Regions from separate parts of the Duganella kummerowiae genome, predicted to be linked through region 4. Evidence: predicted binding sites of a transcription regulator. Region 4 holds the regulator's gene; each other region holds the start of a gene.
What was found. The regulator FNR, encoded in region 4, switches genes on or off when oxygen is low (the NO sensors DNR and NnrR bind a similar motif). The targets are predictions, from matches to a motif close to TTGATNNNNATCAA.
Positions count from the first base shown of each region.

Region 1 (7,865 bases), on a different contig from region 4:
CTGGCGCAGGACATCGTCTCTCCCATCAACGTGCCGGCCTACGACAACTCGGCCATGGACGGCTACGCCCTGCGCGGCGCCGACCTGCCGGCCGAAGGCGCGCCGCCCGTGACCCTGCGCGTGGCCGGCGTCGCCTACGCCGGGCGCCCGGCCAGCCTGGAGGTGGCGCCCGGCGAGTGCGTGCGCATCATGACCGGCGCCGCCATCCCGGCCGGCTGCGACACCGTGCTGCCGCAGGAGCTGGCGGCCGCCATCACCGATCACAGCGTGACCATCGCCCATGGCGCGGTGCGCACCGGCGACAACCGCCGCTACGCCGGCGAAGACCTGAAGGCCGGCGGCGTGGCGCTGGCCGCCGGCCGCGTGCTGCGTCCGGCCGACCTGGGCCTGGTGGCCTCGCTGGGCCTGGCCGAAGTGGCCGTCCGGCGCCGCCTGCGGGTGGCCTTCTTCTCCACCGGCGACGAACTGCGCTCGCTGGGCGAACCGCTGGACAACGGCTGCGTCTACGACAGCAACCGCTACACCCTGTACGGCATGCTGCAGCGCCTGGGCTGCGACCTCATCGACATGGGCATCGTGCGCGACGATCCGGCCGCGCTGGAGCAGGCGCTGCGCACCGCCAGCGGCCATGCGGACGCCGTCATCACGTCCGGCGGGGTCTCGGTGGGCGCGGCCGACTACACGCGCGACATCATGGCCAGGCTGGGCGAGGTGGCGTTCTGGCAGCTCAACATGCGCCCCGGCCGGCCGCTGGCCTTCGGACGCATCGGCGGCACCGGCGGCAGCGGCGGCGCCTGGCTGTTCGGCCTGCCCGGCAACCCGGTGGCGGTGATGGTGTCGTTCTACTTCTTCGCCCGCCCGGCCCTGCTGCGCATGATGGGGGCCGAGGCGCCGCTGCCGCTGCTGCAGGCGCGCGCCCAGGCGCCCATCCGCAAGCGCCCCGGCCGCACCGAATTCCAGCGCGGCATACTGTCCACCGGGGGGGATGGCCGCCCGCAGGTGCGCCTGACCGGCGAACAGGGCTCGGGCATATTGCGCTCCATGGCCGAGGCCAACTGTATCGTGGTGCTGCCCGAGGAACAGGGCGCGGTGGCGGCCGGCGCCACCGTGGACATCATCCCCTTCCACGGCCTGCTGTAGCGGCTAGGCGGGATCGGCGTCGTCGGTCCCGTCAGGCCCCAGCAGCAGCTGGGCCGCCTCGCTGGGCAGGGCTTCCACCGATTTGAGCTTGCGCGTCATCTGGCGGCTGCGCGTTTCGGCCGATTCGATATTCCTGGCGGCGCGCTCCAGCGCCAGCCGGGTGCTGGACAGCACATCGCCGAACTTGGCGAACTCGGTCTTGACCGCGCCCAGCACCTGCCACACCTCGGACGAGCGGCGCTCCAGCGCCAGGCTGCGGAAGCCCATCTGCAGGCTGTTGAGCAGGGCCGCCAGGGTCGACGGCCCGGCAATGCTGATGCGCTGCGTGCGCTGCAGCTCGTCGGCCAGGCCGGGACGGCGCATCACTTCCGCGTACAAGCCCTCGGTAGGCAGGAACAGGATGGCGAAGTCGGTGGTGTGCGGCGGCGCCAGGTATTTTTCCGCAATGGTTTTCGCTTCCGTGCGCACCGCCTTTTCCAGCTCGCGGCCAGCGGCCGCCACGCCGTCGGCGTCGGCCCGATCGGCCGCGTCCAGCAGGCGCTCGTACTGCTCCTTGGGGAACTTGGCGTCGATCGGCATCCACACGGGCGCGCCGCGCTCGGCCTGGCCCGGCAGCTTGAGCGCGAACTCGACCCGGGCGCCGCTGCCGGCGATGGTTTCCACATTCTTGCCATACTGGTCGGGCGTCAAGACCTGCTCCAGCAGCATTTCCAGCTGCACCTCGCCCCAGGTGCCGCGCGCCTTGACATTGGTCAGCACGCGTTTGAGGTCGCCTACGCCCAGGGCCAGCTGCTGCATTTCGCCCAGGCCCTGGTGCACGCGTTCGAGCCGCTCCGACACCTGGCGGAACGACTCGCTCAGGCGCGTTTCCAGCGTGGTGTGCAGCTTTTCGTCGACGGTCTTGCGCATCTCCTCCAGGCGTTGGCCATTGTCGGCCTGCAGCTCGCGGATCTTTTGCTCCAGCGTGGCGCGCACTTCCTGCATGCGCTGGGCGTGCGATTCGGCCAGGCGGGCCAGGGTCTGGTTGGTGCTGTCGGCGAACAGTTTCAGGCTGCGAGCCTGCTCCTCGCGCCCGCTCAGGGCCTGCGATTCGATCTGGCGCCGCATGGCCTCGAACTGCTGGGCGCTGGCGACTCCGGCCGCCTGCGCCGTGGCCTGCAGCTGCAGGCGCACCTCGCGCTCGACCCGCTCGATGCGTTCGGCCACCGCACCGTCGGCGCCGCGCCGGCGCAGCAGCAGCGCGGCTTGCAGCGCCAGCACCGCCACGGCCAGCGCCAGCAGCACATAGAATTCAATGGCGTTCATGGGATGGATACCTGCATATGCGCACCTTAGTCGGGCTTGTTGCGCATCCAGTCGGCAGTCTGGTAGAACGATTCCATCAGGCGCACGCGCAGGGCCTCCGCTATGCCGACATCCTCCATGGCCCAGGCCATGCAGCGCAGCCATTGGTCGCGCTCCACGGTGCCGATGGCGAACGGCATGTGGCGCATGCGCAGGCGCGGATGGCCGTGCTTTTCGATATACAGGTCGGGTCCGCCCATCCAGCCGCTCAGGAACATGAACAGCCGCTCGCGCGCATTGTCCAGCGTGGGGGGATGGGTGGCGCGCAGCTGGGCGAATTCCGGCTCCAGCTCCATCAGGTCGTAGAACCGGTCGACCATGTCGCGCACGCGCGCCTCGCCGCCGATCACTTCATACAGGGTGCGTGATTCAGTCATAGGCGCCATCATAGCGCACCCGGGCCCGGCCTGGGCGGCCCCGCCTGGGCGGCCCCGCCCGGGCGGCCCGCCCTCACGCCGCAGCGAGCTGGCGCCGCGCGCGCCGGGTCGACGACCAGCTGGCCAGGTCGAGCTGCTCGCGCACGGCGGCGCAGGCGCCCAGCAGCTGCGCCATCTGGGCCTGGCTCAGGCCGGCGTTCAGGGTCAGCCGCACCAACGCACGGTTCCTGGCCGTGGCCGGGGCGCAGAACATGGCGCCGTACACGCCGTGCCGCTCGAGCGCCTTGCGCAGCGCCAGCGTGCGCGGCTCGGAACCCGGTTCCAGCGCCACGATCTGCTCGCTGCCCTCCAGGTGGTAGCCCAGGTCCTCCAGTCCGGCGCGCAAGCGGCGCGCGTGCTCTTGCAGCCGGGCGCGGCGCAGGTCGGCGGCGGCGATGAAGTCGATGGCGGCGTCGAACCACGCCAGCTCGTGCGACAGCAAACAGGAACTGAATATGGCCGGGCGCGACTCGGCCAGGAAATAGCCCTTGAAGCGGCTGGAACAGGTGATGAAGCCGGCGCGCCCGGCAAAGGCCTTGGCCAGCGAGGCGGTGCGGAAATGCACCCGGTCCTGCAGCCCGCAAGCGACCGCCAGCCCGGCGCCGCCCGGACCGTGGGTGCCCAGCGAGTGCGATTCATCCAGGATCAGCACGCAGCCGTGACGCTCGGCCAGGGCCACCACCCCGGCCAGCGGGGCCACGCTGCCGTCGGTGCTGTAGACGGCGTCCACCGCGATCACGCCGCCGCCGTGCCTGCGCAGCTGGCGCTCCAGGTGCTCCAGGTCGTTGTGCAGGAAGCCCAGCGGCGTGGCGCCGGCCGACTGCACGCCCTCCCACAGCGAGGCGTGCGCCTGCATGTCCAGGTAGACCGGCACGCCTTCGGCCGCCAGGCATTGCACCAGGCCCGTGTTGGCGGTCCAGCCGGACTGGGTCAGGATGCCATCCTCGGCACGCATGAAGGAGGCCAGCCGGGCCTCCAGCCGGTGCTGGGCGCTGCCCTCCTGCAGGTAGACGGCCGACATCAGCAGTCCGCCCTGGCCGCCGGCCTGCAGGGTGCGCGCCTGCGCCTGCACCAGGGCCGGCTCGCCGGCCAGGCACAGGTAATCGTTGCCGGCCAGCAGGATGGCCTGGGGCGGCACCGGCTGCCATGCATGCGGATGCTCGCCGCCCAGCAGTTGCTCGATGCGGGTCACGTAATGCCCATCCATGCGGCGGCGCACATAGTCGGGCAGGCGGTGCTCGGCGGCACCTTTACTGATCGTCATGGTCATCATCATCCCCTAGTTGGTTTTTAGTGAGCTACAGCAAGAACATGCCGCCAGGGCCACACAGGGGAATTGATTCGTATCAATGATTGCCCTGAAACACAGAACTCCGTTGCAAAACCGGGAGATGATGGGGCCTTGATCGAAATCAAAGCCCACCATGTACAGCGACCCTTTGCCCGCTCCCAGCCGCTGGCGCCGAACTTGGCGCCAGCTGCGTCCGGCCGCCCGCGACAGCCGTACCAGCTACGCGGTCACGCGCGTGCTGCTGCTGGCGCGCATCGGCGCGCTCGGCAATCCCCTGTGCTACCTGCTGTGGCACCGGGTCTGGCCGGCCGAATATGAATCGCTGCCGCTGCGGGCGGTGGCCATGGCGCTGTGCCTGCTGGGCCTGTTCGCGCGCCGCTTTCCCCGGCGCTGGCTGGACGCCTACCTGGTGGTGGCGCTGGCCTACATCCTGCCCTTCTTCTTCACCTACATGTGCTTGCGCAACCATGCCGGGCCGATCTGGACCGAGTCGCTGCTGGTCAGCGTGGTGGTGGTGTTCCACTTCGATTTCTGGATCGCCGCCAGCGCCTACCTGCTGGGCATCACGGCGGCCTGCGCGGCGGTGGCGGCGCAGGGCATGGGCGAACTGCTGCTGCAGCCGGCCATGCTGGTGCAGCCGCCCATCCACCTGTTCGCCATTGCCGTGCTGTCGGCGGCCCGCATCAGCCGCGACGCCCTGGAGCAGGAGCGCCTGGCCGGCCTGGGGGCAGGACTGGCCACCGTGTCGCACGAGCTGCGCACGCCGCTGGTCAGCGTGGAGGCCAATGTGCGCGGCCTGCTGCGCCAGCTGGCGGCCGGCGCGGGCGGGCCGGCGGCCGGGCCGGCGCCCCGCATCGACAGCATGGACGCGCTGGCCCGCATCCAGTTCGAGGTGCGCCACATGAACCACATGATAGACCTGTTCCTGCACAGCGCCACCGCGGCCGAACGGCCGCTGGGGCCGCGCGAGCAGGTCTCCATGGCGCACAGCCTGGAGCAGATGATGCGGCGCTACCCGTTCGGCAGCGCGGCCCAGCAGCGCAGCGTGGCGGTGGAGGTGCGGCGCGACTTCTTGTTCGCCGGCCAGGCCGACCTGGCGGTGGTGGTGCTGCTCAATTTGCTGCGCAACGCGCTCAAGGCCGTACAGCGCGCCGGCAAGGGCCGGGTGCGCATCATCGTGGACGGCGCCCGCGCGCGCCCGCGCCTGCTGTTCATCGACACCGGCTGCGGTGTGGCGGCGCGCCACCAGGCGCTGATCTTCCGACGCTTTTATTCCCATCCCAGGCACCAGGGCACCGGCATCGGCCTGGCCCTGTGCCGCGACATCGTGCAGGCGTGGGACGGCGGCATCCGCTGCGTCTCGCGCGAGAGCGCCTACGCCGTGTTCGTGCTCGACTTCCCCCGCATCCCGCCCCGCTGAGGTCCGCCATGCAACTGCCCGTGTACGCCCATCCGACCATGACCGTGCTGGTGGACGACAGCGATTCCTTCCTCAGCAGCCTGTCGTTCCAGCTCGATCCCATGCTGGCCGCGCGCACCTTCCACGACAGCCACGCGGCGCTGGAGTGGATGGGCCGCCATGCGGGCGCCGGACGGGCTCCGCTGCACGCCGATTTCGACGCGCCCAACCTGGGCGCCGAACAGCGCAACGTGGCGCTGGACGTGGAGCGCATCTACCGCCTGTGCGAATATCCGGAGCGCTTCGCCACGCCCTCGGTGCTGGTGGTGGACTATTCCATGCCGCAGATGAACGGGCTGGAATTCTGCCTGGCCTTGCGCGGCCTGCCGTGCAGGAAAATCCTGTTTACCGGCGCGGCCGACGAGAAAATCGCCGTCACCGCCTTCAACCGCGGCCTGATCGACCGCTACATCAAGAAAAGCGACGACGGCGCCCTGGACCTGCTGGAAGCCTCCATCCACGAGCTGCAACAGGCGTATTTCGCGGCCCAGTCCGAAAGCCTGCGCGAACTGGTGCTGCAGCACGACTTCCGCTTCCTGGGCGACCCGGCGCTGGCGGCCCTGGTGCGCTCGCTGTGCCGCGAGCATGGCTTTGTCGAGCACTACATCTTTCCCAACCCGAGCGGCATCCTGTTCCTGGACAAGCATGGCAAGGCCACGCTGATGGTGGTCGAGACCGAACAGGGCATGTGCGCCCAGTTCGAGATCGCGCGCGACAGCGAGGCGCCGCCCTCGCTGCTGGCGGCCCTGCAGGAAAGGCGGATACTGCCCTTTTTCAGCGACGCCGGCGGCGACGGCATGTACCAGCCGCGCGTGGGCAACAGCTGGCACCGCTATTGCGCCGCGCCCCAGGTGTGCCAGGGCCGCGAGCGCTACCTGTGGGCCCTGTTCGAGCTGCCGCCCCACTATTTCAGCCGCCAGCCCTGGGCCTACAGCGATTTCCTGCGCCAGCACCGGGCCGGCGGAAACTAGGACCGGGCTCAGGCCTCGCGCAGGGTCTGCAGGGGCGGCTGGCGCAGCACGTTGCGCAGGCCCAGCCATCCGCCCGCGATGGCGCAGGCGGCCCCGGCCAGCAGGCCGGCGCCCCACACCACGGGACTGAAGCTCCACTCGAACTTGAACTGCCAGGTGGCCAGGGCCCAGCCCATGGCGGCCGCGCCGCTGGCCGCCAGCAAGCCCGCCACCGAACCGACCAGGGCGAACTCGATCAGCTGCGCCTGCGACAGCTGGCGCCGGGTCGCCCCCAGCGCGCGCAGCAGGCCGGCTTCGCGGACCCGCTCGTCCTGCGATCCCATCAGGGCCGCGTACAGCACCAGCACCCCGGAGGCCAGGGTGAAGATGAACAGGAACTGCACCGCCATCACCACCTGGTCCAGCACCGCCTGCACCTGGCGCAGCAGGCCGCTGACGTCGACCACGGTCAGGTTGGGATAGTCGCGCGTCAGGGCGTTCATCACCGCGCCCTGTCCAGCCGGCAGGTGGAAGGCCGTGATCCAGCTTTGCGACACCTCGGTCATCGCGGCCGGGTTGATGATGACGAAGAAGTTGACCCGCATGGAACCCCAGTCCAGCTTGCGCAGGCTGGTGATGGTGACGTCCACCGGAGTGCCGGCGATATCGAAGCGCAGCTGGTCGCCCAGCTTCCAGCGCAGCGTCTTGGCGATGCCCTCCTCGACCGAGGCTTCGGGCTGGCCCGGCCGGTCCTGGAACCAGCGCCCGGCGCTGAGCTTGTTCTCGGCCTGCATGGTGGCCATGGTGGACAGGTTGAATTCGCGGTCGGCCAGGCCGCGCGCGCGGTCTTCCTGGTAGGTCTCGGCCGTCACCGGCCTGCCGTTCACGGCCGTCAGGCGGCCCCGTATCATCGGATATTGCGGCGCATAGGCCACCCCGGCGGCGCGCAGGCGCCGGGCGATATCGGCCTGCTGCTCCGGCTGGATGTTGATGATGAAGCGATTCGGCGCATCGGGCGGCGTGGCCTTGCGCCAGGCGTCCATCAGATCGCCGCGCACCACGGTCAGCACCAGCAGCGCCATCAGGCCCAGCGCCAGCGACACGATCTGCACCACGGTGGCGCCGGGGCGGCGCTGCAGCGAGGTGACGGCAAAGCGCCAGCTTTGATGGTCGATGGCGCCGCGCAGCGATTTCAGCGAGGCCAGCCCCAGCCAGCCCACCAGCGCGAACAGGGCCAGCGCGGCCAGGAACCCCAGGCCGGTGTA
Region 1 covers NZ_JBKFEH010000010.1:139,028-146,892, reverse strand. The annotation lists gene moeA (molybdopterin molybdotransferase MoeA) at 1-1,140, shown strand, start outside; gene ACLB1G_RS14285 (DNA recombination protein RmuC) at 1,144-2,445, opposite strand; gene ACLB1G_RS14280 (group II truncated hemoglobin) at 2,472-2,870, opposite strand; gene cqsA (alpha-hydroxyketone-type quorum-sensing autoinducer synthase) at 2,935-4,164, opposite strand; gene ACLB1G_RS14270 (sensor histidine kinase) at 4,325-5,611, shown strand; gene ACLB1G_RS14265 (response regulator) at 5,620-6,621, shown strand; gene ACLB1G_RS14260 (ABC transporter permease) at 6,630-7,865, opposite strand, start outside.
Region 1: a site for FNR is predicted at 4,237-4,250, ahead of cqsA (alpha-hydroxyketone-type quorum-sensing autoinducer synthase). Genes of this name have one in related genera too.

Region 2 (7,865 bases), on a different contig from region 4:
ACTGTCCTTTTATTGGGACACCCGCACTTACCAGACTGTGCAGTGCAACGAAGGCGAACGCGCTTGCCTGAAGCAGTACCTGCAGGCGCACCAGCCGCACCTGCTCAAGGCCTATGACGTGGACTTCCTGGTGGATGCCATCCATGCCGCCAAGGCGCGCTGCTACGACAACATGACGGCCGAAGGCTGCAACCCCAAGGCCTACATCAACTGGGCCGAATTGCGTCAGACCCAGGTCGGGGTATAAGGCATCGTTTAAGCAAAACCAGATTGGAATTCTTAACCGGGGTCAAGGAAGTCGGAAATCGCTTCTTCCACAATCAGATCGTCGGAGTATTTCAAAAGAGTACACGCCGCCCCTTCGGAGTTCTGGCTGTGCAGCATAAGTCGTGAGCCGAAATTGTTTTGTTTCCAGTGCATTCCAGTTAGCATGACGTCAACCATGCGAAGTGGAGCGCCGAGAAAACGCGCAACATAAAAAATACTATGGAGATACCAAAATGAAGCATGAGGACTCACTAGCAACGGCAGCCCGCCCAAAAGCTAATCGCTGGCTGCAACTGGTCATGGGCATCATCTGCATGGCCATGATCGCCAACCTGCAGTACGGCTGGACCTTGTTCGTCAACCCCATCGCGGACAAGCACGGCTGGACCAAGGCGGCGATCCAGGTCGCCTTCACCATCTTTGTGCTGACCGAAACCTGGCTGGTCCCCATCGAAGGCTGGGCCGTCGATAAATTCGGTCCCAAGCCGGTTGTGCTGTTCGGCGGCCTGCTGTGCGCCCTCGGCTGGGTCATGAACTCCTTTGCCGACTCCCTCACCATGCTGTACATCGCGGCGGCCATCAGCGGCATCGGCGCCGGCGCCGTGTACGGCACCTGCGTGGGTTCGGCCCTGAAATGGTTCCCCGACCGGCGCGGCCTGGCGGCGGGCCTGACGGCGGCCGGCTTCGGCGCGGGGTCGGCGGCCACCATCATCCCGATCTCCATGATGATCGAGAAAAGCGGCTATGAAGCCACCTTCCTGTACTTCGGTATCGGCCAGGGCGCCATCGTCATGCTGCTGGCGCTGCTGATGGTCACCCCGCCGGCCAAATCCGCCAACGCGGCCAAGGTGCAGCAGGCCCGGGTCGACTACGGTCCGTCGCAAATCGTGCGCAAGCCGGTGTTCTGGGTCATGTACCTGATGTTCGTGCTGGTGGCCGCCGGCGGCCTGATGGCCACCGCGCAAATGGGCCCGATCGCCAAGGACTTCAAGATCGACGGCGTGCACTTCAACGTGATGGGCATGGTGCTGCCGGCCCTGACCTTCGCCCTGGCCATCGACCGCGTGCTGAACGGCCTGACCCGTCCCTTCTTTGGCTGGGTGTCGGACCAGATCGGCCGCGAACAGACCATGTTCATCGCCTTCGCCCTCGAATCGGTCGGCATCCTGGCGCTGTACTACTGGGGCCGCGACCCGATCATGTTCGTGATCCTGACCGGCCTGGTGTTCTTTGCCTGGGGCGAGATCTACAGCCTGTTCCCGGCCACGGCGGCCGATACCTTCGGCACCAAGAATGCCGCAGGCAACGCCGGCCTGCTGTACACGGCCAAGGGCACGGCATCCATCTTCGTGCCGATTTCCAGCATCATCACCACCGCCACCGGCAGCTGGGAAGCCGTGTTCTTCGTCGGCTTCGGCCTGAACGCAGCGGCCGCCATCATGGCCTGGTTCGTGCTGAAACCCATGCGCAAACGCTTCATGGACAATGCCGTGGCTCCCGCCCCGGCGCATGACACGCAGGAACTGGGCGCAGCCGCAACGGCCGCCCGCATGGCGAACTAAGCGCCTGGTCTGATCCGCGCCGGTGGCCAGCGGCCCCGGCGCACCCCTTCCCACGAGAGAATAAAATGATACGACGTTGGCTGCGTTTCCAGCACCTCGACATGATTCGCTTCGGCACTATCGAGGGCGACAAGATACGGGTCTACAAGGGCGACATGTTTGACGACCCCGAACCCACCAACATCAGCATGCAGCTGTCCGAAGTGACGCTGCTGACCCCGGTGGTGCCGGGCAAGGTGCTGGCCATGTGGAACAACTTCCACGCCCTGGGCAAGAAACTGGGCCTGGAACCGCCGCCGGAACCGCTGTACCTGATGAAAACCCCGAATTCCTTCCTGGCCCCGGGCGGCACCATACGCCAGCCCAAGGGTGACCCGAAAGTGGCGTTCGAAGGCGAACTGGGCATTGTGATCGGCCGCACCTGCGCCGCCGTGTCCGAGGAAGACGCCATGGACCACGTGTTCGGCTACACCTGCGCCAACGACGTCACCGTCAACGACATCATCAAGCGCGACCCCACCTTCCCGCAGTGGGTGCGCGCCAAGGGCTTCGACACCTTCTGCCCGTTCGGCCCGGTCATTGCGACCGGCCTGGACCCGGCCATGCTGGTGGTGCGCACCATCCTCAACAACGAGGTGCGCCAGGATTACCCGATCAATGACATGGTCTTTTCCGTTCCCAGGCTGGTCAGCCTGATCTCGCAGGACATGACGCTCTACCCCGGCGACATACTCCTGTGCGGTACGTCCGTCGGCGTAGGCTCGATGCGGCGTGGCAGCACCATCGAAGTGGAAATTGATGGCATCGGAAAGCTCACCAACCGGTTTGACTAAGCCAATGGGGTGTTGCGATGAAGATAGCAGTGATAGGAGCAGGAGCAATAGGAGGGTATGTCGGCGCCAAGCTGGCGCTGGCGGGGGAGGATGTCACCTTCATGGTACGGGGCGCTAACCTGCGCGCCATCCGCCAGAATGGCATCAAGCTGATCGACCATGAGGGCGCCGAACACGTGGCCACCAACGTGGCGGCCACCGACAACTACCAGGAAGCCGGTCCGCAAGACCTGGTGATCCTGGCGTTGAAGGCGCACCAGGTCGATTCCGTGGCCCAGCAGCTGCCGGCCCTGTTCGGACCGCATACCAGCGTGGTCACGATGCAGAACGGTATCCCGTACTGGTATTTCCACCGCCATGGCGGCAGCCTGGAAGGGCGCGGCCTGGACAGCGTGGACCCGACCGGGGAGCTGGTCAAGCTGATCCCGCCGGAACGCGTGATAGGCTGCGTGGTTTACCCGGCGGCGGAACTGGAAGCGCCCGGCGTGATCCGCCATATCGAGGGCGAACGCTTCCCGCTGGGCGAGCTCGATGGTTCCACCAGCGAGCGGGTGCAAGCCATTTCGGCCGTCTTTACCAAGGCTGGCCTCAAGGCCCCGGTGCTGGACAATATCCGCGCCGAGATCTGGCTCAAGCTGTGGGGCAACCTCAGCTTCAACCCGATCAGCGCGCTGACCCACGCCACGCTGGTCGATATCTGCCAGTTCCCGCAGACCCGGGAGCTGGCGGCGGGGATGATGCGCGAAGCCCAGGCCGTGGCCAACAAGCTGGGCATCGAGTTCCGGGTGACGCTGGACAAGCGCATCGCCGGCGCCGAGAAGGTGGGCAAGCACAAGACGTCCATGCTGCTCGACGTCGAAGCCGGACGCGACTCGGAAATCGACGCGCTGGTGGGCTCGGTGGTGGAGCTGGGACGCTTTACCGACACGCCCACCCCGCGCATCGACAGCGTGTACGCCCTGGTCAAGCTGCTGACCCGCACCATGGCCGATCAAAGCAGCCAGGTGCGGCTGCTGAAGGTGGCCTGAAGGGTAGCCTGAACTGCACGCCACAAGCGTAAGGGAAAGGCAAATGAAAAGGGCCGGCACTGCCACCGCAGTGCCGGCCCGCCTGCATACAGCGAATTACAGGCCGTAGTGGTAAGCGGCGTCCGACTTGTCGCCGCCGGTGTCGGCATCCAGCTTTTCGCGCAGCTCCAGGGCGAAGATGAAGGAAATGATGCCCATCAGGCTGAACGGCTCGACCGGGGCGGTCTTGGTGGCGCGGGTGGTTTGGTTGGTGATCGTGGTCATGGCTAAGCTCCTGAAAGTTAAAAGAAATTTGTGTGGCAGCTGTCTATGGATTCGAGTATAGGCAGCACCCTCCGGTGCTACCAATTCGCGTTTGCCATATCGGTTATTCACCGCACAAATAATGTCTATGGGGAACACCGCTTTTCCCCATATTTCTAATTTCAGGATTCTTGACCTAGGTCAATTTTAACTGTCAGATTTTGCCCTGGTTTTTCAAGCGGCTCAGGGTTTCCGGCGACAAATTCAGGTACGAGGCCAGCTCCTTTTTCGGCAGCCGATCGAACAGTTCGGGGTGTTTGCGGATGAAGCGGTGCACCCGGCCCGGCGCGTCCAGCAGATGCAGGGTGATGGTGTGGCCCATGATCTCGCTCATCAGGCGCATGACTTCATATTCGAACACTTGCTTGATCTGGCTATGGCTTTCCAGGAAGGCCGCCCATTGGGGCAGGGCCAGCTTGGCCACGCGCGCCTTGGTCACGCACACGATGCTGTACGGCGTCGGCGTTTTCAGGCGCCAGGCCGCGTAGCTGGTCTCTATATCGCGTTCGGCGGCGAAGCGCAAAATCATTTCCTTGGCTTCCTGGTTGGTCACCACGCGCTTGAGGATGCCGTCCAGGATGAAGTACTGCTCCATCTCGTGCACGCCCTGGTTCAGCAGCAAATCGCCTTTCTGGCAATTGACGATGGTGAGGTAAGGCTCCAAAGCCGCCATCTCGCTGTCGCGCATCTCCTTGAGGACCAAATTTTGTTTGAGCTGAACGCGGATGATGTTGCGCTCGGGATGATTGGCCAGCAGTGTCATAACTAGGTTGTCTCGTTACTTATTTTGTCAGGGGGGATATCTTCCGATGAATCTTGACCGGGGTCAATGAGAGAAATGGTGCTGCCTCGCTAACATCCATCCTACCAGCTTCAATGTAGTACGCACTGATGTGCGCGGATTCAGGTTTCACGGATTCAGGTTTCACTTTTATTAAACCAATATAAGAGACACTCATCATGACCAACACTACGCAGTCACCGGAACTGACCGACGGTTTCCACCTCGTTATCGACGCGTTGAAGCACAACGATATCGACACGATCTTCGGTCTGGTCGGCATCCCCATCACCGACCTGGCCCGCCTGGCACAGGCCGAGGGCATGCGCTTCATCGGTTTTCGTCATGAGCAGCACGCAGGCAATGCGGCCGCCATCGCTGGCTACATGACCCAGAAGCCGGGCATCTGCCTGACCGTCTCGGCGCCCGGCTTCCTGAATGGCCTGACCGCCCTGGCCAACGCCACCACCAACTGCTTCCCCATGATACTGATCTCCGGCTCCAGCGAGCGCGAGATCGTCGACCTGCAGCAGGGCGACTACGAAGAGATGGACCAGTTGAACGCCGCCAAGCCCTATGCCAAGGCGTCCTACCGCATCAACAAGGCCGAGGACATCGGCATCGGCGTGGCGCGCGCCATCCGCGCCGCCGTGTCCGGCCGTCCGGGCGGCGTTTACCTGGACCTGCCGGCCCAGCTGCTGGCCCAGACCCTGGATGCCGAACATGGCCGCCGCTCGCTGGTGAAAGTGGTCGATCCAGTGCCGCGCCAGATCCCCGCGCCCGACTCCGTGCAGCGCGCGCTGGACGTGCTGAAAAGCGCCAAGAAGCCGCTGATCCTGCTGGGCAAGGGCGCCGCCTACGCCCAGGCCGACGAGGACATCAAGGCCCTGATCGAGAAAACCGGCATTCCCTACCTGCCCATGTCCATGGCCAAGGGCCTGCTGCCCGACACCCACGCCCAGTCGGCCTCCGCGGCCCGCTCCTACGTGCTGCAGGAAGCCGACGTGGTGATGCTGGTGGGCGCCCGCCTGAACTGGCTGCTGGCGCACGGCAAGGGCAAGACCTGGGGCAGCGCACCGAAGAAATTCATCCAGCTCGACATCGCGCCCACCGAGATTGATTCCAACGTGGCGATCGAAGCGCCGCTGATCGGCGACATCGGCTCCTGCGTGGCCGCGCTCCTGGCCGGCCTGGAAAAATCCGGCTTCCAGAAACCTGACGCCGCCTGGACCGGCACCATCGCCGAGCGCAAGGACAAGAACCTGACCAAGATGGCGGCCCTGCTGAACCAGAATCCGTCGCCGATGAACTTCCACAGCGCGCTGCGCGCCATCCGCGACGTGCTGAAAACCCGTCCCGACGTCAATGTGGTCAACGAGGGCGCCAACACGCTGGACTTCGCGCGCTCCATCATCGACATGTACGAGCCGCGCAAGCGCTTCGACTCCGGCACCTGGGGCATCATGGGCATAGGCATGGGCTACGCCATTGGCGCCGCCGTGGTGAGCGGCAAGCCGGTGGTGGCCATCGAGGGCGACAGCGCCTTCGGCTTCAGCGGCATGGAGCTGGAAACTATCTGCCGCTACGAGCTGCCGGTGACCACCGTCATCTTCAACAACAACGGCGTCTACCGCGGCACCGACGTCAATCCGACCGGCGGCAAGGACGTGGCGCCCACCGTGTTCGTCAAGAATGCCCGCTACGACAAGATGATCGAAGCCTTTGGCGGCATCGGTTACCACGTCACCACGCCGGAAGAACTGGGCAAGGCGCTGGCAGAGTCCATCGCCTCCGGCAAACCCACGCTGATCAATGCCGTCATCGATGAAACGGCAGGCACCGAATCCGGCCGCCTGACCAACCTGAACCCGCAATCGAACGCGGGCAAGAACTAATCCGACATACCAACAGGAGACATAGAAATGACCAAACCATTGGAAGGCATCAAAATCATCGACTTCACCCACGTGCAAGCCGGTCCCGCCTGCACCCAGCTGCTGGCCTGGTATGGCGCTGACGTGATCAAGGTGGAACGTCCCGGCGCCGGCGACGTGACCCGCTCGCAGCTGCGCGACATCGAAGGCGTGGATGCGCTGTACTTCACCATGCTGAACTCGAACAAGAAGTCGCTGACGCTGGATACCAAGACCCCGGAGGGCAAGGAAGTGCTGACCCGCTTGATCAAGCAGTCCGACGTGCTGGTCGAGAACTTCGGCCCCGGCGCCCTGGACCGGATGGGCTTCACCTGGGAGCACATCCGCGAACTGAATCCCGGCATGATCGTCGCCTCGGTCAAGGGCTTCTCGGACGGCCACCACTACGAAGACCTGAAAGTGTACGAGAACGTGGCGCAATGCGCCGGCGGCGCGGCTTCCACCACCGGTTTCTGGGACGGCCCGCCGACCGTCAGCGCCGCCGCCCTGGGCGACAGCAACACCGGCATGCACCTGGCGATCGGCATCCTGACCGCGCTGCACGCCCGCAACCGCAACGGCGGCAAGGGCCAGAAGGTGGCCGTGTCCATGCAGGATTCGGTGATCAACCTGTGCCGGGTCAAGCTGCGCGACCAGCAGCGCCTGGACCGCGTCGGCTACCTGGAAGAGTATCCGCAGTATCCGCACGGCGAGTTCACCGACGTGGTGCCGCGCGGCGGCAACGCCGGCGGCGGCGGCCAGCCGGGCTGGGTCCTGAAGTGCAAGGGCTGGGAGACCGATCCCAATGCCTACATCTACTTCACCATCCAGGGCCACGCCTGGGCGCCGATCTGCAAGGCCCTGGGCCGCGAGGAGTGGATCGACGATCCGGCCTACAACACGGCCCGCGCGCGCCAGGACAAGATCTTCGACATCTTCGCCATCATCGAGGACTGGCTGAAGGACAAGACCAAGTTCGAGGCGGTGGACATCCTGCGCAAGTACGACATCCCGTGCTCGCCGGTGCTGAGCATGAAGGAAATCGCCAACGATCCTTCGCTGCGCGCCAGCGGCACCATCACCGAGGTGGACCACAAGGCGCGCGGCAAGTACCTGACCGTGGGCAGCCCGATCAAGTTCTCCGACCTCAAGGTGGAAATCACCGGTTCGCCGCTGCT
Region 2 covers NZ_JBKFEH010000001.1:177,346-185,210, reverse strand. The annotation lists gene ACLB1G_RS00690 (HAD family hydrolase) at 1-247, shown strand, start outside; gene oxlT (oxalate/formate MFS antiporter) at 501-1,829, shown strand; gene ACLB1G_RS00680 (fumarylacetoacetate hydrolase family protein) at 1,895-2,662, shown strand; gene ACLB1G_RS00675 (2-dehydropantoate 2-reductase) at 2,680-3,690, shown strand; gene ACLB1G_RS00670 (hypothetical protein) at 3,787-3,954, opposite strand; gene ACLB1G_RS00665 (Crp/Fnr family transcriptional regulator) at 4,148-4,756, opposite strand; gene oxc (oxalyl-CoA decarboxylase) at 4,954-6,669, shown strand; gene frc (formyl-CoA transferase) at 6,697-7,865, shown strand, end outside.
Region 2: a site for FNR is predicted at 4,810-4,823, ahead of oxc (oxalyl-CoA decarboxylase). Genes of this name have one in related genera too.

Region 3 (7,865 bases), on a different contig from region 4:
CGCCACGTTGATGGCGGCCGCGATTTCCTTGGCCGACAGCTTGCCGTCCTTGTTGGAGTCGGCGTTGGACAGGTCGACCTGGAAGTCGCTGCCGTCGGCCAGGGTCACGCTCAGGCTGCCCGAGCTGGCGGCCACGCTGTCGCGCACGTTGTAGGACACCTGGCCGGCCGTGGCCAGCTGCGATACATAAAAGGAGTAGCTGCCCGGCACCGCCTTGGCCCCGGCCGTGGCGGTGGCCACCGCCGTGTTGCTCACCGTGGCCGAACTGGCGCTCAGCGAAGCGGTGCTGGACGACAGGCTGGCCAGCGCGGTCTGAAAAGTGTTCAGCGCCGAGCTGAGCGTGTTCAGCGCGCTGGCAGTGGCCGTCGCCGCGCTGGCCTGGCTGGCCAGCACGCTCTTGTTGCCCGCCACGTACTTGGTGGCCAAGGTCGTGGCCGTGTTGATCGGGTCATAAGTCGGGGCGGTGATAACGGAAGAGGAAGCCATGATATTTTACTCCAGGGAAATATGGATGGTGTACCTAAACAGTAAGGCGACCAAAATCATTTCCACATGAAAATATAACCCAGCTTTTTTGTTGCCGGGTGGATTCACAGGAGAAATGCGCTTATTTTTGACTGCGCAACCACAGCTGTGTGGCCAAATCGTCCTGCTGCTTGCGCTCGCGCGCATTTTGCTGCTGCAACAGGGCGCGCTGCTGCTTGTCCAGCACCCGGTCCAGGACCTCGCGCTTGACCCAGGCCGCGTTCAGGGCCTGCTGTGACACTGCCATGTCGGCCTCGTGCATGTGCAGGTCGAGCCGGTGGTTGTCGGCCATGCGCATCACGGCCTGCTTGTAGTCACCGCAGTTGCTGGCCAGGGCGGGCGGCAGGTTGCCGCTGGCGCCGCTGGCCGTGCACAGGCGGTCCAGGCGCTCCAGGTTCTTCTGGTAGCGGTCGCGCAAGCTGGTCTTTTCCGCCATCTCGCTTTGCAGCCGTTCCACTTCCGTGGTGCGCAGGCTGACCAGGGTGGTCAGGTTGCGTATCTTTTGCTCGCTCATGTCATCAGCTTTTCAAGTTGGCTTACGCAGGGGGCATAGGGCGCCGCTTCCTTGGTGCCCTGGCAGAGAAACTCTTCGATGCGCGGGTGCAGCTGCACGGCGCGGTCGGTGACCGGGTCGGCCCCGGGCACATAGGCGCCCAGCGGGATCAGGTCGCGCACCCGGTCGTGGCGCGCCATCGAGGCCTTGAGCGCGCGCGCGGCCAGCATGTGCGGCTGGCTGATGACCTGGCTCATGCAGCGGCTGATGGAAGCGCCGATGTCGATGGCCGGGTAGTGGCCGCGCTCGGCCAGCTCGCGCGTCATGACGATGTGGCCGTCCAGGATGGCGCGCGCGGTGTCGACCACCGGGTCCTGCTGGTCGTCGCCCTCGGCCAGCACGGTATAGATGGCGCTCATGCTGCCCAGCGGATTCTCGCCGTTGCCGGCCGATTCGATCAGTTGCGGCAAGTTGGAAAACACCGAGGGCGGATAGCCCTTGGTGGCGGGCGGCTCGCCCAGGGCCAGCGCCACTTCGCGCAGCGCCATGGCGTAGCGGGTAAGCGAGTCGACCAGCAGCAACACATTTCTGCCCTGGTCGCGGTAGTGGGCCGCGATCGAATGGCACAGTTCGGTGGCCATGATGCGCATCAGCGGGCTTTCGTCGGCCGGAGCGATCACCAGCACCGCCTTGCGCAGGCCGTCCGGGCCGAGCGACATTTCGACGAATTCGCGCACCTCGCGCGAGCGCTCGCCGATCAGGCCGACCACCACCACGTCGGCCACGGTCTGGCGCGTGATCAGGCCCAGCAGCACCGACTTGCCGACCCCGGAGCCGGCCATCAGGCCCACGCGCTGGCCCTTGCCCAGGGTCAGCATGGCGTTGATGGCGCGCACCCCCACGTCCAGCGGTTCGGTGACGGGTTTCTTGCGCAGCGGATGGACGCGCGGCGGCTGCGCTTCCAGCGGGAAGTCGCCGCCCAGCTTGCCCAGTCCGTCGATGGGTTCGCCCAGGCCGTTGACCATGCGCCCCAGCCAGCCGGGGCCGATCTGCAGGCTGACCTTGTCCGGCTGCGGCAGCACGCGCGCGCCGGTGGTCAGGCCGATGGCTTTCTTGAACGGCATCAGGTAGGACACCTTGTCGCGGAAGCCCACCACCTGGGCGTCCAGCCATTCGCCCGACACTGTCTCAATCTGGCAACGCTGGCCGGTGTGCAGCGGGCAGCCGACCGCTTCCAGCAGCAGGCCGGAGGCGCCCACCAGGCGCCCGGTCGGCGTGGCCATGGGCACCGAGCCCAATTCCAGATTGCGCAGTGCGTCAGCGATCATTCTTCGGTATCCTGCTCATCGCCGCCATCGGCGGCCTGCAGTTGATTATCGACCTGTTCCATGACAGCCGCAAGACGTTGCACACAACCGGCGTCGACCTCGTTGTCGCCGGCCTTGATTCGGCATTCGCCGGCGTCCAGGCGGGCGTCCGGGATCAGGTTCCAGCGCTTGGCGCGTTTGGGATCGATCTCGCTGATGCGCTTCAATTCTTCCGGATTCAGGTAGACATCGATTTCTTCCCGGGTCGGCGGCATGGTGGCCAGGGTCTCGTCCACCAGGGCCATGATCTGCACCGGCTGCAGGGCCAGTTCGGCCCGTATCACCTGGCGCGCCACCTTGGCCACCAGGTCCACCACTTCCTTGCGCTGGGCGGCGCGGTAGTCGGCGCGCAGCTTTTTCAGGCTTTTCAGCATGGCGTCCACCGGTCGCGCCATCTGGTCGTAGGCCACCAGGGTTTCGTGGCGGCCTTCCTCGCGGCCCTGTTCCTGGCCGGCGGCGCGGCCGATCTCGAAGCCGTCCTCCTGGCCGCGCGACAGGCCGATCTCGTAGCCGTCGCGCTGGCCCTGTTCGAAGCCTTCGCTGACCGAGGCGGCCCACTGGGCGCCGCCGTCGCCCTGGCCGCCGGAGGCGGCGGCGCGCTGCTGCGCCACCGCCGTGAACTGGGCCAGGGGCGGGAAGCGGTAGGGGCGGAACTGCTTCATTCGACCACCGTTTCGGCGAACAGCTGGATCTCGACCTCGCCGGCGTCGGCCAGGGCCTTGACGGTGGCCATGATTTCCTGGCGCGTGGCCTCGATGCGCGACATCGGCACCGGACCGGCGCGCCGCATCATGTCCTCGAAAGCCTGGGCCTGGCGTTTCGGCATGGTCTTGAGCACGGCGTCGCGGATCGACACTTCGGCGCCCTTGAGGGCGATGGCCCACTGCTCCAGCGGCACGTCCTCCAGGATGCGGGTGATGGCCTGTTCGGTCTGCGAGCCGAGGATGAAGAAGTCGTACATGGACAGCTCGATCTTGGCCACCACGTCCGGATCGTGGGCGCGCAGCAGCTCCACCATCTGGGCCCGGTTGTTGGGCAGGCGGTTGAGGATCTCGGCGGCCTGGCGTATGCCCTCCACGCTGGTGCTCTGCATGTCGAAGGCGGCCAGGCAGCGTTCCACCAGCTGGTCCAGCTCCAGCAGCAGGTCGCGGTCGATCTCGTCCAGGCGCGCCAGGTTCAGGAGCACCAGGTCGCGGCCCTCGGTGGGCAGGGCGTCGATGATCTGGCCGGCCAGCGCGGCCGGCAGGAAGGCCAGGAACACGGCCTGCATCTGCACGTGTTCGTTGGAGATGTACTCGGCCAGCCACTTGGGCGAGGCCCATTGCAGGCGCGCCATCTTGGGCCGCAGCTCGTCGCCGTAAATGCTGTTGAGTACGGTATTCGCGATGTCGCCCCCCAGCGCCAGGTCCAGCGAGCGCTTCAGGTAGCTGCGCGAGGCGCCGTGCACCCCGGACTGCTGGCGGTAATCGTCGAAGAAGGTTTGCATGGCGTTCTTCACCGATTCGACCTTGATGCCGCTCATGCGCGACATCACCTGCGTCACTTCCAGCAATTCCTCGCGCGACAGGCAGCGCAGCACGGCCGCGGCCGGCTCCTCGCCTATGCTGAGCAGCACGATGGCTGCCTGCTCGACCGGCGACAGGGCGCCGTTGCCGGATTCCTCATCCATGTTATTTTGCTCGGCCATTTTTCTGCATCCATTGTTTGACGACTTCGGCGACGCGCTCGGGTTCCTTGGCGGCCAGGACTTTCAGGTGATCGACCATCACGTCCACGGCCGAGCCCGGGGGCGGCAAATCATAGTTTTCCAGCAGCGGCACCACCGTCATGCCGGGCTGGCCGGCGGCGCCGTCGGCGCCGGCCAGGGCCGGCGCACCGGCGGCGCCCGGGCCCGGCAGGCCGGGAGCTCCCGTGGCGGCGGCCAGGGCCGCCGGTGTCCCCGGCGCGGCGCCAGCAGCATGGGCGGCGGTGGCGGCCGCGCCAGCAGCGGTCTCGGCGGCGCGGCGCTCGGCCGCGATCCGCGCCGTCTCCGCCGTGTCGGGCGCGAAACGCACGGTCAGCAGGCGCAGCAGCGGGCGGAACAGCAGCAGATAGCCGAGCAGGGCGCCGACCGCGTACATCACGTAGGTGCTGATGTCGACCACGTTGTCGCGCTCCTGCCACCAGGGCACGACGGCGGCCTTGGGCGGGAAGTTCATGGCGGTCACCACCAGCTGGTCGCCGCGCTCGGCGTTGATGCCCAGGCCGTTGCGCAGGATCTTGTCGATGTTGGCGATCTCGGCGGCGGACCAGCCGGTCTTGGGCGTCGGTGCGGCGGCCTGGGCCAGCACCACGGCCACGCTCAGCTTCTGCAGGCGGCCGCGGCTGCGCTTGGTCTGGACGATGCTGCGGTCATAGGCGTACTGGCGGGTGGTGGCGTTCTTGCGGGCGGTGCCGTCGGCCGGATTGGCGCTGTCGCCGCCGGCGGCGGCGCCGGCCGCCGGGGTGGCCGGATTGGCGGCCGCCGGCGGACGGTTGGACAGGGTGCCGGGCACGCCCATCACCATGCGGTTGCGGTCCTGCTCCTCGCGCATGGCTTCGCTGGTGACTTTCGGATCGGCGCCGTATTTCTCCACCGTTTCCTCGACCTTGTCGTTGTCCACGTCGGCCGTCACGCTGAGGCGGAAGTTGTCCTCGCCGATGACCGGGCCCAGCAGGCTGCGCACATTGGATTTCACGTCATCCTGGATGCGTTTGCCGTTCTCGTTGCCGCCGCTGGAAGCGTCGAAGCCGTCCGCCAGGTCGACGTGGGCCGACAGCAGGTTGCCGGCCTGGTCCACCAGGCTGACCCGGGACGGGCTCAGGCTGGCGACGCTGCCGGCCACCATGTTGACGATGGCGGCGATGGTTTCCGGCTGCAGGGTGGCGCCCGGCTTGGTGGCGACCACTACCGAGGCCGAGGATTTCTCGCCGTCGGAGGACACGAAGGAGGTCGACTTGGCGATCGACAGATGCACGCGCGCGTGCGCGATGCTGTCCAGCGTCATGATGGACTGCGCCAGCTCGCCTTCCAGGCCGCGCCGGAAGCGCACGTCCTGTACGAACTGCGACACCCCCAGCGGATCGTTCTTGTCCATCAGCTCCAGGCCGGCCGGCAGCTGGGCCGTGACGCCCTTGGCCGCCAGCAGCATGCGTACCTTGCCCAGCATGGAGGAGGGCACCAGCACCTGGCCGCTTTCCGGATGAATGCGGTAGGGGATGTGCTCGGTGTCCAGCACCGTCATCATGTCGGCCGCCACCACTTTTTCGCGGGCGCCGAACACCGGTTTATAGCCGGACTGGTCGCTCCACAAATACATGAGGACCATGGCAGTGACGCCGATGGCCAGCAGCAGCATGGGGTACAGGGTTTTCAGCAGGTTGGGCGAGAGCGCAGGCATGCCGGAACCGGCGCGCCAGCGCCCGAAGGCGGACTTGAAGGTGTTGATCACGTTGGGTTGCTTTCGCAAAAAACAGGATGACGGCGCTGTAACGGCCGATTACAGCGGGAGTTTAATCAGTTCGTCGACCGCACCCATGACCTTGTTGCGCACTTGCATCAGCATGGAGAAGGACAAGCCGGCTTCCTGGCTGGCCAGCATGGCGCCGACCAGGTCGTCGCTCCTGCCGGCGTCCACGTCGGCCATCTTCTGGCCGGCCGCCGCGTCGTCGGCGTTGACCTTGCCGACGGCGTTCTGCATGGTCTGGGCAAACGAGAAGCCGGCCGGCTCGCCGCCGTACTGGGCGGCCGGGGCAATGGTCTGCTGGGCCAGGTTCTGGGCCGCGTTGGTCAGCGACGCCAGGTCGGCCTGGATCAGGGACGAAATTCCATTGCTCATCTTGCTACCTCCACTCTTGCACTAAAGTCACTGGGAAACCTGCGAATTCGACGGCCATGCCGCCATACGGCTACCTTAGCCAGATTGCCCGCCAGCAGCAAGCGTCACACGCCGCACTCCCGTCCGGCATGCGCTCATCCTGTCGGACAAGGCGAACAATTGTGTCAGACGATGCCTGACAAGCTTGGGGAGGCGTCAAACGCCGTCCTGAAACTAGCTGAACCGTTTTTACGGGGGTTTATCATGGATTCAATATAGATGCGCCGCACGCAGACAAGGTTACAACAACTGTTTTCCTGTGGAAAATACCGTTATAAATCATTCACTAAGCTCTATCAGCCAGGGGTTGTTGCGAAGCAGCGGAAGCCGTTTTTCAGGCTGGAGGAAGCTTACCGCTTAGCAATATCGCTGTAAAGGTTTATTTATGTAGGTGAATATTGTTAGATAGCAATTATGTGAAATTTCCTGTATGCTGCGCTACCGAGATCGTCTGACTTTGCGCTAGGATACCGGGAAGCGGCTAGAATAGCGGCCTGGACGCCGTGTAGCTGCGCCGTGACGCTGTTGTACGCAAACACCGTTGTAAGCAAGCACTAATCCATGCACCATTCGACCCGTGTCTGTGCGAAGATAACCGTTAGGCAACGATGTGTTGAGCCCTGACCACACCATGACAAGCAAACAACAGAACACGCCCCATCAAGTGCTCGACCCCAGCCTGCTGGGCCGTCCTGTGCACCTGCTGCACTTGTTCGCCGCGCAACTGCGCGAGGACCTGGCGCAGGCCATGCGCCTGAACGTCAACCGCCGCTACTGGGGCGGTTTCCAGGTCGAGGACGTGGCCTTCAGCCGGCTGGAGGGAGCGGAGCCGCGCACCCGCTGGCTCAGCTTTGCCGCGCCGGCCGGTCAGATCGCGTTCTCGATCGAGCGCAAGGTGCTGCTCAGCGTGCTTAATTACCGCTACGGGCGCAAGGCGGATGGCGCCGCCAGCGCCGTCATTGACGAGGACAAGATCAAGGTCACGGCCACCGAGGAGCGTCTCGCTGTGGCTTTGGGGCAACAGCTGGCCGCCACCCTGGCCGGCCGCATCGAACTCAATTTGCCGGACACCGACAAGCCGGCCGCGTCCGAGGAAGGGGCGCTGGCCGATGAATTCAAGCCGGCGCCCGGCTCCCATCCGCCCAAGGGCACCTGGGTCATCACGGTGACCGTGGCCGACCTCGGCAGCGGCGCCCCGGGCCGGTTCTGGTTCGCGCTCGACAAGCACCTGATGGGCAGCGTGCTGCGCGGCTTGCTGCGCGACCGCGACGCCGGCCGCAAGAGCAAGCCCTACGGCCCGCTGGCGCAGCGCCTGCAGGTCGGGCTGTCGGGCCGCCTGGTGAGCAAGGAAGTCACGCTGGGCAGCGTATTTGATTTGCAAGTAGGCGACATCATCCCGGTCAGCCTGCACAGGGCCGATGTCCTGCTGGAGGAGTCGCGCCTGTTCACGGCGGCCATCAGCGAGCACAAGGGCAAACTGTGTCTAACCTCTTTTGAAGATGTCGAATAAGATGATGAACATGAATGTAGCGAACTCAAGCGACGCCCTGCTGGACGACCTGGCCGATGACATGATCATCGAGC
Region 3 covers NZ_JBKFEH010000003.1:28,377-36,241, reverse strand. The annotation lists gene fliD (flagellar filament capping protein FliD) at 1-486, opposite strand, end outside; gene ACLB1G_RS03025 (flagellar FliJ family protein) at 608-1,039, opposite strand; gene fliI (flagellar protein export ATPase FliI) at 1,036-2,346, opposite strand; gene fliH (flagellar assembly protein FliH) at 2,343-3,047, opposite strand; gene ACLB1G_RS03010 (flagellar motor switch protein FliG) at 3,044-4,072, opposite strand; gene fliF (flagellar basal-body MS-ring/collar protein FliF) at 4,056-5,804, opposite strand; gene fliE (flagellar hook-basal body complex protein FliE) at 5,904-6,242, opposite strand; gene ACLB1G_RS02995 (FliM/FliN family flagellar motor switch protein) at 6,913-7,791, shown strand; gene ACLB1G_RS02990 (FliM/FliN family flagellar motor switch protein) at 7,796-7,865, shown strand, end outside.
Region 3: a site for FNR is predicted at 6,664-6,677, ahead of ACLB1G_RS02995 (FliM/FliN family flagellar motor switch protein). Genes of this name have one in related genera too.

Region 4 (7,865 bases):
CCGGATTGGCGTTGGGCTGGCGCGGCTGCAGCAGGCGGCTGGTGTCCGGATGCAGCACGTACAGCGAGGGCTGGCCGCGGGTCAGGGCGAAGTAGTAGCCGCTGCGGCCCACCTTGGCGGTGCGCAAATGGCCCAGCAGGTTGTCCTTGTAGAGGCGCAGTACGCCCATCAGCAGGCAGCGCACTTCGCCGTTGTCGTCCAGCACCGGTGCGATCATCTGCACGATGGGCTGCTTGTTGGTCTTGCCGATCACCGGTTCGGTGATCATGGGCTTGCGGGTTTGCATGACCTTCTTGAAATAGGCGCGGTCGGACGCGTTGACCTGGGTGCGGCCCGGCACCACCGGCAGATCGGCGATCACGTCGCCGGCCGGGTTGAGCACCAGCAGGTCGTCGAACAGGGCCAGCACGGCGCGGTCGCGGTAGTAGTCGCGCAGGCGCTCGGGATCGGCAGCGATGGCCAGCGGCTGGTTGCGGGCCGAGACCGCGATGATGTCGAGCAGCATCAGCAGCTTGTCGTCCAGCTCCTCGGCAGTGCGGTTGATCAGCGCCGTCTGCTGGGCGAACAGCACCCGCGTGAAGTCGTCCTGCATCCGTTGCATTTGCACCACGGTAACGAGGGCGATCATCAGGATGGAGGTAATGCTGGTGGCCAGCGCGACCTTGGCTTTGATGCCGAGAGGCTTCATGTCTTCCTTGCAAGCGGGGTCGGGGCGATCGGAGGAATTGCCATATTGCTAGGGATTTTCCCCGCAATGGGCGGGATTGGCAAGGAGCAGGCACTGCACTGTGGGCGTTGTCGCACAGCCTCGGATACCTGAATGGTTCAGTGCGAAATCGCACCAAATGGGGGCGGATGCGCTACACTGCCTGGATGATACGCGAACTTCCCCCCCTGACCCTGCCCGCCACCTCGATCGATGCGCTGCGCGCGCGCTGCGCCACCTGCAGCATGCACCAGCTGTGCCTGCCCATGGGCCTGGACACGGCCGACATGGACCGCCTGGACCAGATCATCGGCCGCCGCCGCAAGGTGGCGCGCGGCGGCACCCTGTTCCGTATCGGCGACGGCTTCGCCAACCTGTATGCGGTGCGGCTGGGACATTTCAAGACCTACCAGGTCAACCAGGAGGGGCTGGAGCAGATCACCGGCTTCCAGATGGCCGGCGAGCTGCTGGGCATGGACGCCATCAGCGCCGACCGCCATTTATGCAACGCCATTGCGCTGGAGGACAGCGAGGTGTGCGAAATCCCGTTCGGCAGTCTGCAGCAGCTGCTGGCCGACATGCCCACCCTGCTGCGCCATTTCCATCGCATGATGAGCCAGGAAATCACGCGCGAGCAAAGTGTCATGCTGTTGCTGGGGAATATGCAGGCCACCCAGCGCTTTGCCGCCTTCCTGGTCAACCTGTCCTCGCGCTACGAGGCGCGCGGCTATTCGCCGCACACCTTCCAGCTGCGCATGTCGCGCGAGGAAATCGGCAACTACCTGGGCTTGACCATAGAGAGCATCAGCCGTTTGCTGTCCAGGTTCAAGAAAGAGGGCTTGGTGCGGGTCAGCAACCGCGAGATCGAGCTGCTCAACCTGCCTACCCTCAAGGCCATCACGGCCGGCACCGAGACCTGCGCATAGAACCTGTTTCAAACCGAACATGGCGTCGTTGCAGCTCCTCGCCGTGCAGGCGCACTGTCTTCGCCGCCCCGGCCTTGGCCAGCGCCTGGCCCTGATTTTGAAACAGGTTCAAAACCTACTCCGCGTCGGCCCTTAGCGTCACCGAACGCTGCGCCGGCCACTGCCAGGCGCCGGCCAGGCGCCAGTCGCGCTGTTCTCCTTCCGCCAGCACCACCCAGCGGCTGCGCTCCAGCATGGGCAGCGCCACGTGGAAGGCGCCGTCCGCGTCGGGCTTGAGCATGAGGCGGATATCCTTTTCCGGCAGGGTCGCGTGCGACAGGTGCAGCAGCACGGCGGCCGGCCGGGTGGCCTGGCTGCGGCTGCTGATGCGCCCGCGCAGCTCGCTGGTCGAGGGATCGTATTCCACTTCCATGGCCAGTCCCAGGCCGGCTGCCGCGCGGTCGCGCCGCAGGTCCTGGTTGATGGCCTTGCCCTGCTTGTAGTAGTCGCCCACCACCAGCGCATCCTGGCCCTGGTAGGCCAGCCAGCCCGTGTAGCTGGCGGCCACGGCCACGATGAAGGGGCCGGCCATCAGCAGCCAGGGCCAGCGGTGGCGCCACCAGGGCGCAGGATTCGGACTCGGGATTGCGGCTTGCATCATCACTCCTTCAGCGCGGCACCATGAACACCGCATGTTCCTTCACATGCAGGGATGGATCGTCCACGGCGGTCAGTTCGATATCGATCTTGTTGGACCCCGGCTGGCCGGCGCCGTGCGCGGTGCGCAGGCGGATCGGATGGGCCAGGGTTTCGGTGGCGCCCACGGTCACGGTGTCGGCCGTCACCTGGGCCAGGGTGGGCACGCCGCTGACGCGGATGCGGTAGGTGTGGGCCTGCTCGCTGGTGTTCATGATCTGCAGCCTGTACACGTTCTCTATCATGCCGTCCTCGACTTCGCGGCCCAGGGTGCCGCGGTCGCGCAGCACGTCCAGCTTGAGCGGGGTGCGCAGCGCCAGCGTGGTGCCCACCGTGGCCACCAGGGCCAGCAGGATGCCGCCATAGATCAACACGCGCGGGCGCAGCAGGTGGGCGCGCAGCTGGGCCGCCGTGCCGCCGTCGTGCTCGGCCAGGGCGCGGTCGGTGCTGTAGCGTATCAGGCCGCGCGGCTGGGCGATCTTGTCCATCACGCTGTCGCAGGCGTCGACGCAGGCGGCGCAGCCTATGCATTCGTACTGCAGGCCGTTGCGGATGTCGATCCCGGTCGGGCACACCTGTACGCACATGGTGCAATCGATGCAGGAGCCGCCGTTGCCGTTGGCGGTTTTCGACAGCTTGCCGCGCGGTTCGCCACGGGCGGCGTCGTAGCTGATGATCAGGGTGTCCTGGTCGAACATCGAGCTCTGGAAGCGCGCGTAGGGGCACATGTACTTGCACACCTGCTCGCGCATCCAGCCCGCGTTGCCGTAGGTGGCGAAGCCGTAGAACAGCACCCAGAACCATTCCCAGGGACCGAAGTCCAGGGTCATGGCTTGCTGCGCCAGCTTGTGGATGGGGGTGAAGTAGCCAACAAAGGTGAAGCCGGTCCACAGCGCCAGCGCGCCCCAGGCCAGGTGCTTGGCGCTCTTGCGGGCATATTTGTTGAGCGAGGGCCCCTGCCGGTCCAGCGCCATGCGGGCGCTGCGCTTGCCTTCGATCTTGCGCTCTATCCAGAGGAAGATCTCGGTGTACACCGTCTGCGGGCAGGCAAACCCGCACCATACCCTGCCGGCGATGGCGGTGGCCATGAACAGCAGGTAGGCGCAGATGATGAGCAGGGCCGCCAGGTAGATGAAGTCCTGCGGCCACAGCACCAGTCCGAACAGGTAGAACTTGCGCGTGCCGAGGTCGAACAGCATGGCCTGGCGCTGGTTCCACATCAGCCAGGGCGTGCCGTAGAAGGCCAGCTGGGTGAGCCAGACGAACACCCAGCGCAGTCGCGCGTAGCGGCCGCTGACCTCGCGCGGGTAGATTTCCTCGCGCGCGGCGTACATGTGGATGACTTGCGGGGCGTTCATGGTCTTGCCTTCCTGCTGTTACTGCTGGGTGGTGGCCGGGGCGGCGGCCGGTGCGGCCGGTGCAACTGCCTTGGCCGGGTCGTTCGACAGGCTCCACACGTAGGCGGCCAGCACGTGCACCTTGCCATCACCCAGGAAGTCCTGGAAGGCGGGCATGGTGTTGTTGCGGCCCTTGCGGATGGTTTCCATGATGGTCTCGGCGCTGCCGCCATACAGCCAGATCTTGTCGGTCAGGTTGGGCGCGCCCAGGGCCTGGTTGCCATGCGCGTCGGCGCCATGGCAGGCCATGCAGGCGCCGAACTTGCCCTTGCCGAATACGGCCTTGATGGGATCGGCGGTCGAGCCCGACAGGCTGAGCACGTAGTTGGCCACGTTTTCCACGTCCTGGTCGGAACCCAGGGCGGCGGCCATGGACGGCATCACGCCGTTGCGGCCGTGCAGGATGGTGGTCTTGATGGTTTCCGGATCGCCGCCATACAGCCAGTCCTTGTCGGTCAGGTTGGGGAAGCCCTTGTTGCCGCGCGCATCAGAGCCGTGGCACTGCGCGCAATAGGTCAGAAACAGGCGTTCGCCCATGGCGTGGGCCTTGGGATCGGCTGCCACGGCGCGCAAGTCCTGCTTCTGGTACTGGGCGAACAGCGGGCCGTAGTCGGCCTCGGCCTGTTTCAGCTCGGCCTGGTACTGGCCCGAGGACTTCCAGCCCAGCTTGCCGGCGTAGTCGCCCAGGCCGGGGTACAGGAACAGATAGGCCAGGCCGAACACGATGGTGATGTAGAACAGCCACATCCACCAGCGCGGCATGGGGGTGTTCAGTTCCTTCAGGTCCTCGTCCCACACGTGGCCGGTGGTGCCGTCGCTGGGCTGGCCGGGAGCAAGCTTGGTCTTCGACTGGGTGTACAGCAGGATGGCGCAGCCGAACACGCCCAGCAGGGTCAGCACCAGGATGTAGATATTCCAGAAGCCGCTGGTGAAGTCAGACATGGCGGTCCTCCTCATCGTCGGCAAACGGCAGCTGGGCGGCGGTGGCCAGGTCGGCCTCGCGCCGCGTCCAGGTCCACCACAGGATGCCGGCGAACGTGATGAACGAGATCACCGTCATCACGCTGCTGGCCTGGTCAAACACATTCTCGATAGCCATCTCAGTTCCTCGCTTTGATCAGGGTGCCCAGGCCTTGCAGGTAGGCCACCAGGGCGTCTTCTTCCGTCTTGTCCTTGAGTTCGGCCGGGGCGGCCGCTATCTCGGCATCCGTGTAGGGATGGCCCAGGGTGCGCAGGGCGCGCATCTTGGGCGCGATCTCCTCCGGCTTGAGGCTGGTCTTGGCCAGCCACGGATAGGACGGCATGTTCGATTCCGGCACCACGTCGCGCGGGTTGTGCAGGTGGGTGCGGTGCCACTCGTCGGAGTAGCGGCCGCCCACGCGCGCCAGGTCGGGACCGGTGCGCTTGGAGCCCCACTGGAACGGGCGGTCGTAGACGAATTCGCCTGCCACCGAGTAGTGGCCATAGCGCTCGGTCTCGGCGCGGAACGGCCGTATCATCTGCGAGTGGCAGTTGTAGCAGCCCTCGCGGATGTAGATGTCGCGTCCCGCCAGGCGCAGCGGGCTGTAGGGCTTGAGGCCGGCCACCGGCTCGGTGGTCGACTTCTGGAAGAACAGCGGGATGATCTCGACCGCGCCGCCCACGCTGACCACCAGGGTCACCAGGGCGATCAGCAGCCAGGGGTTTTTCTCGATCCAGGCATGTGAAAACTTCATTGCTAGCTCCGTAGGTTCAGGCGTGTACCAGGGCCGGGATGGCGGCCGTGGCGGTCTCGCGGTTACGCAGGGTCATCCAGGCGTTGTAGCCCATCAGGCACATGCCGCTCAGGTACAGCAGGCCGCCGCCGAAGCGCACCACGTAGTAGGGATAGGTGGCCTTGACCGATTCCACGAAGGTGTAGGTCAGGGTGCCGTCCGGGTTCACGGCGCGCCACATCAGGCCCTGCATGACGCCGGCGATCCACATGGCGGCGATGTACAGCACGATGCCGATGGTGGCCACCCAGAAGTGCAGGTCGACCAGGCGCGAGCTGTACATGTCCTTGCGGCCGACCAGGCGCGGCAGCAGGTAGTAGATGGAACCCATGGTGATGAAGCCGACCCAGCCCAGGGCGCCACCGTGCACGTGGGCGATGCCCCAGTCGGTGTAGTGCGACAGCGAGTTGACGGTCTTGATCGACATCATCGGGCCCTCGAAAGTGGCCATGCCGTAGAACGACAGCGAGACGATCATGAACTTCAGGATCGGATCGGTGCGCAGCTTGTGCCAGGCGCCGGACAGGGTCATGATGCCGTTGATCATGCCGCCCCAGGACGGCGCCAGCAGGATCAGGGAGAACACCATGCCCAGCGACTGGGTCCAGTCGGGCAGCGCGGTGTAGTGCAGGTGGTGCGGGCCGGCCCACATGTAGGTGAAGATCAGGGCCCAGAAGTGCACGATGGACAAGCGGTAGGAATACACCGGGCGCTCGGCCTGTTTCGGGATGAAGTAGTACACCATGCCCAGGTAGCCGGCGGTCAGGATGAAGCCCACCGCGTTATGGCCGTACCACCACTGGATCATGGCGTCCTGCACGCCCGAATAGGCCGAGTAGGACTTGAAGGCGCTGACCGGCATGCTGGCGCCGTTCACCACGTGCAGCAGGGTCACGGCCAGGATGTAGCCGCCGAAGAACCAGTTGGCCACGTAGATGTGCTGCACCTTGCGCTTGATGATGGTGCCGAAGAACACGATGGCGTAGGCGATCCACACCACCGCGATCAGGATGGTGATGGGCCATTCCAGTTCCGCGTATTCCTTGCCGCGCGTGAGGCCCATGGGCAGGGTCACCACGGCCGACAGGATCACGGCCTGCCAGCCCCAGAAGGTGAAGGCGGCCAGCTTGTCGGAAAACAGCCGCACCTGGCAGGTGCGCTGCACCACGTAGTAGGAGGTGGCGAACAGGCCGCAGATGCCGAACGCGAAAATCACCGCGTTGGTGTGCAGCGGGCGCAAACGGCCATAGGTCAGCCAGGGTATGTCCAGGTTCAGCGCCGGCCAGGCCAGCTGGGCGGCGATGATCACGCCCACCAGCATCCCGACTATGCCCCAGACTACGGTCGCGATCGCGAATTGCTTCACGATCTTGTAGTTGTAGTGCGTTGCTTGATCCACTTGATGTTCTCCCTAGAACTCTTTGATGATGTACATCAAAGGTTACGGGTTTGAACCTCAAAAAACTTTGATATGGATCAAAACAGGTAGAACAGGTATTGAACAAATCAGGGTTTGTCGTCGTCCTGCAGCACGCGCAGCGCGGGGCCTTCCAGGTCCTCGAACTGGCCGCCGTCGGAGGCTTTAAAAAAAAGCCAGATTGCGCCAAACACCAGCAGCACGCTGAGCGGCACCAGCAAATACAGGGCTTCCATGTGTGATCCTTATCGCCGCAGGCGCAGCGCGTTGAGCACCACGACGGCGGAACTGAGCGCCATGCCGACCCCGGACCACCACGGGTTCAGATAGCCCATGGCGGCGGCCGGGATGGCGGCGAGGTTGTAGACGGTGGCCCAGGCCAGGTTCTGGCGTATCACGCGCATGGTGGCGCGCGCTGCCTGCGAGGCGTCGGCCAGCGAGCCTATGCGGCCGGACAGCAGCACCGCGTCGGCATGGGCTTGGGCCAGTGCGGCGCCGCTGCCCATGGCGAAGGACACATCGGCTGCGCTCAGCACGGCGGCGTCGTTGATGCCGTCGCCGGCCATCGCCACCACCGCGCCTTGTGCCTGCAGGGCGCGCACGTAGTCCAGCTTGTGCTGCGGCAGGTTGCCGCCGCTGGCGTGCAGGATGCCCAGCTGCGCGGCCAGGCGCCTGGTCAGCTGGTCATCGTCGCCGCTCAGCAGCACCACGGTTTTTCCCAGCGCGTGGAAGTGGTCCACGGTAGCCTGGGCGTCGGCGCGCAGGGTGTCGCGCAGCAGCAGGCGCGCCAGCCAGCGGTCCTGCATGCCAAGGTAGATGATGGTGGCGTCGGCGTCTTCCAGGCGGTGCATCACCGGCGGCGCGCTGCCCGCCAGTTCCGCCACGTAAGCGGCGCTGCCCAGGCGGTAGCGCTGGCCGTCCAGCGTGCCTTCCAGGCCCTTGCCAGGAATTTCCTGCAGCGCGCTGGCGTGCAGTCCCGCCGCCTGCGCG
Region 4 covers NZ_JBKFEH010000008.1:714,542-722,406, reverse strand. The annotation lists gene ACLB1G_RS11060 (response regulator) at 1-688, opposite strand, end outside; gene fnr (fumarate/nitrate reduction transcriptional regulator Fnr) at 874-1,632, shown strand; gene ACLB1G_RS11050 (FixH family protein) at 1,748-2,269, opposite strand; gene ccoG (cytochrome c oxidase accessory protein CcoG) at 2,280-3,665, opposite strand; gene ccoP (cytochrome-c oxidase, cbb3-type subunit III) at 3,684-4,646, opposite strand; gene ACLB1G_RS11035 (cbb3-type cytochrome oxidase subunit 3) at 4,639-4,803, opposite strand; gene ccoO (cytochrome-c oxidase, cbb3-type subunit II) at 4,805-5,419, opposite strand; gene ccoN (cytochrome-c oxidase, cbb3-type subunit I) at 5,436-6,857, opposite strand; gene ccoS (cbb3-type cytochrome oxidase assembly protein CcoS) at 6,965-7,111, opposite strand; gene ACLB1G_RS11015 (heavy metal translocating P-type ATPase) at 7,121-7,865, opposite strand, start outside.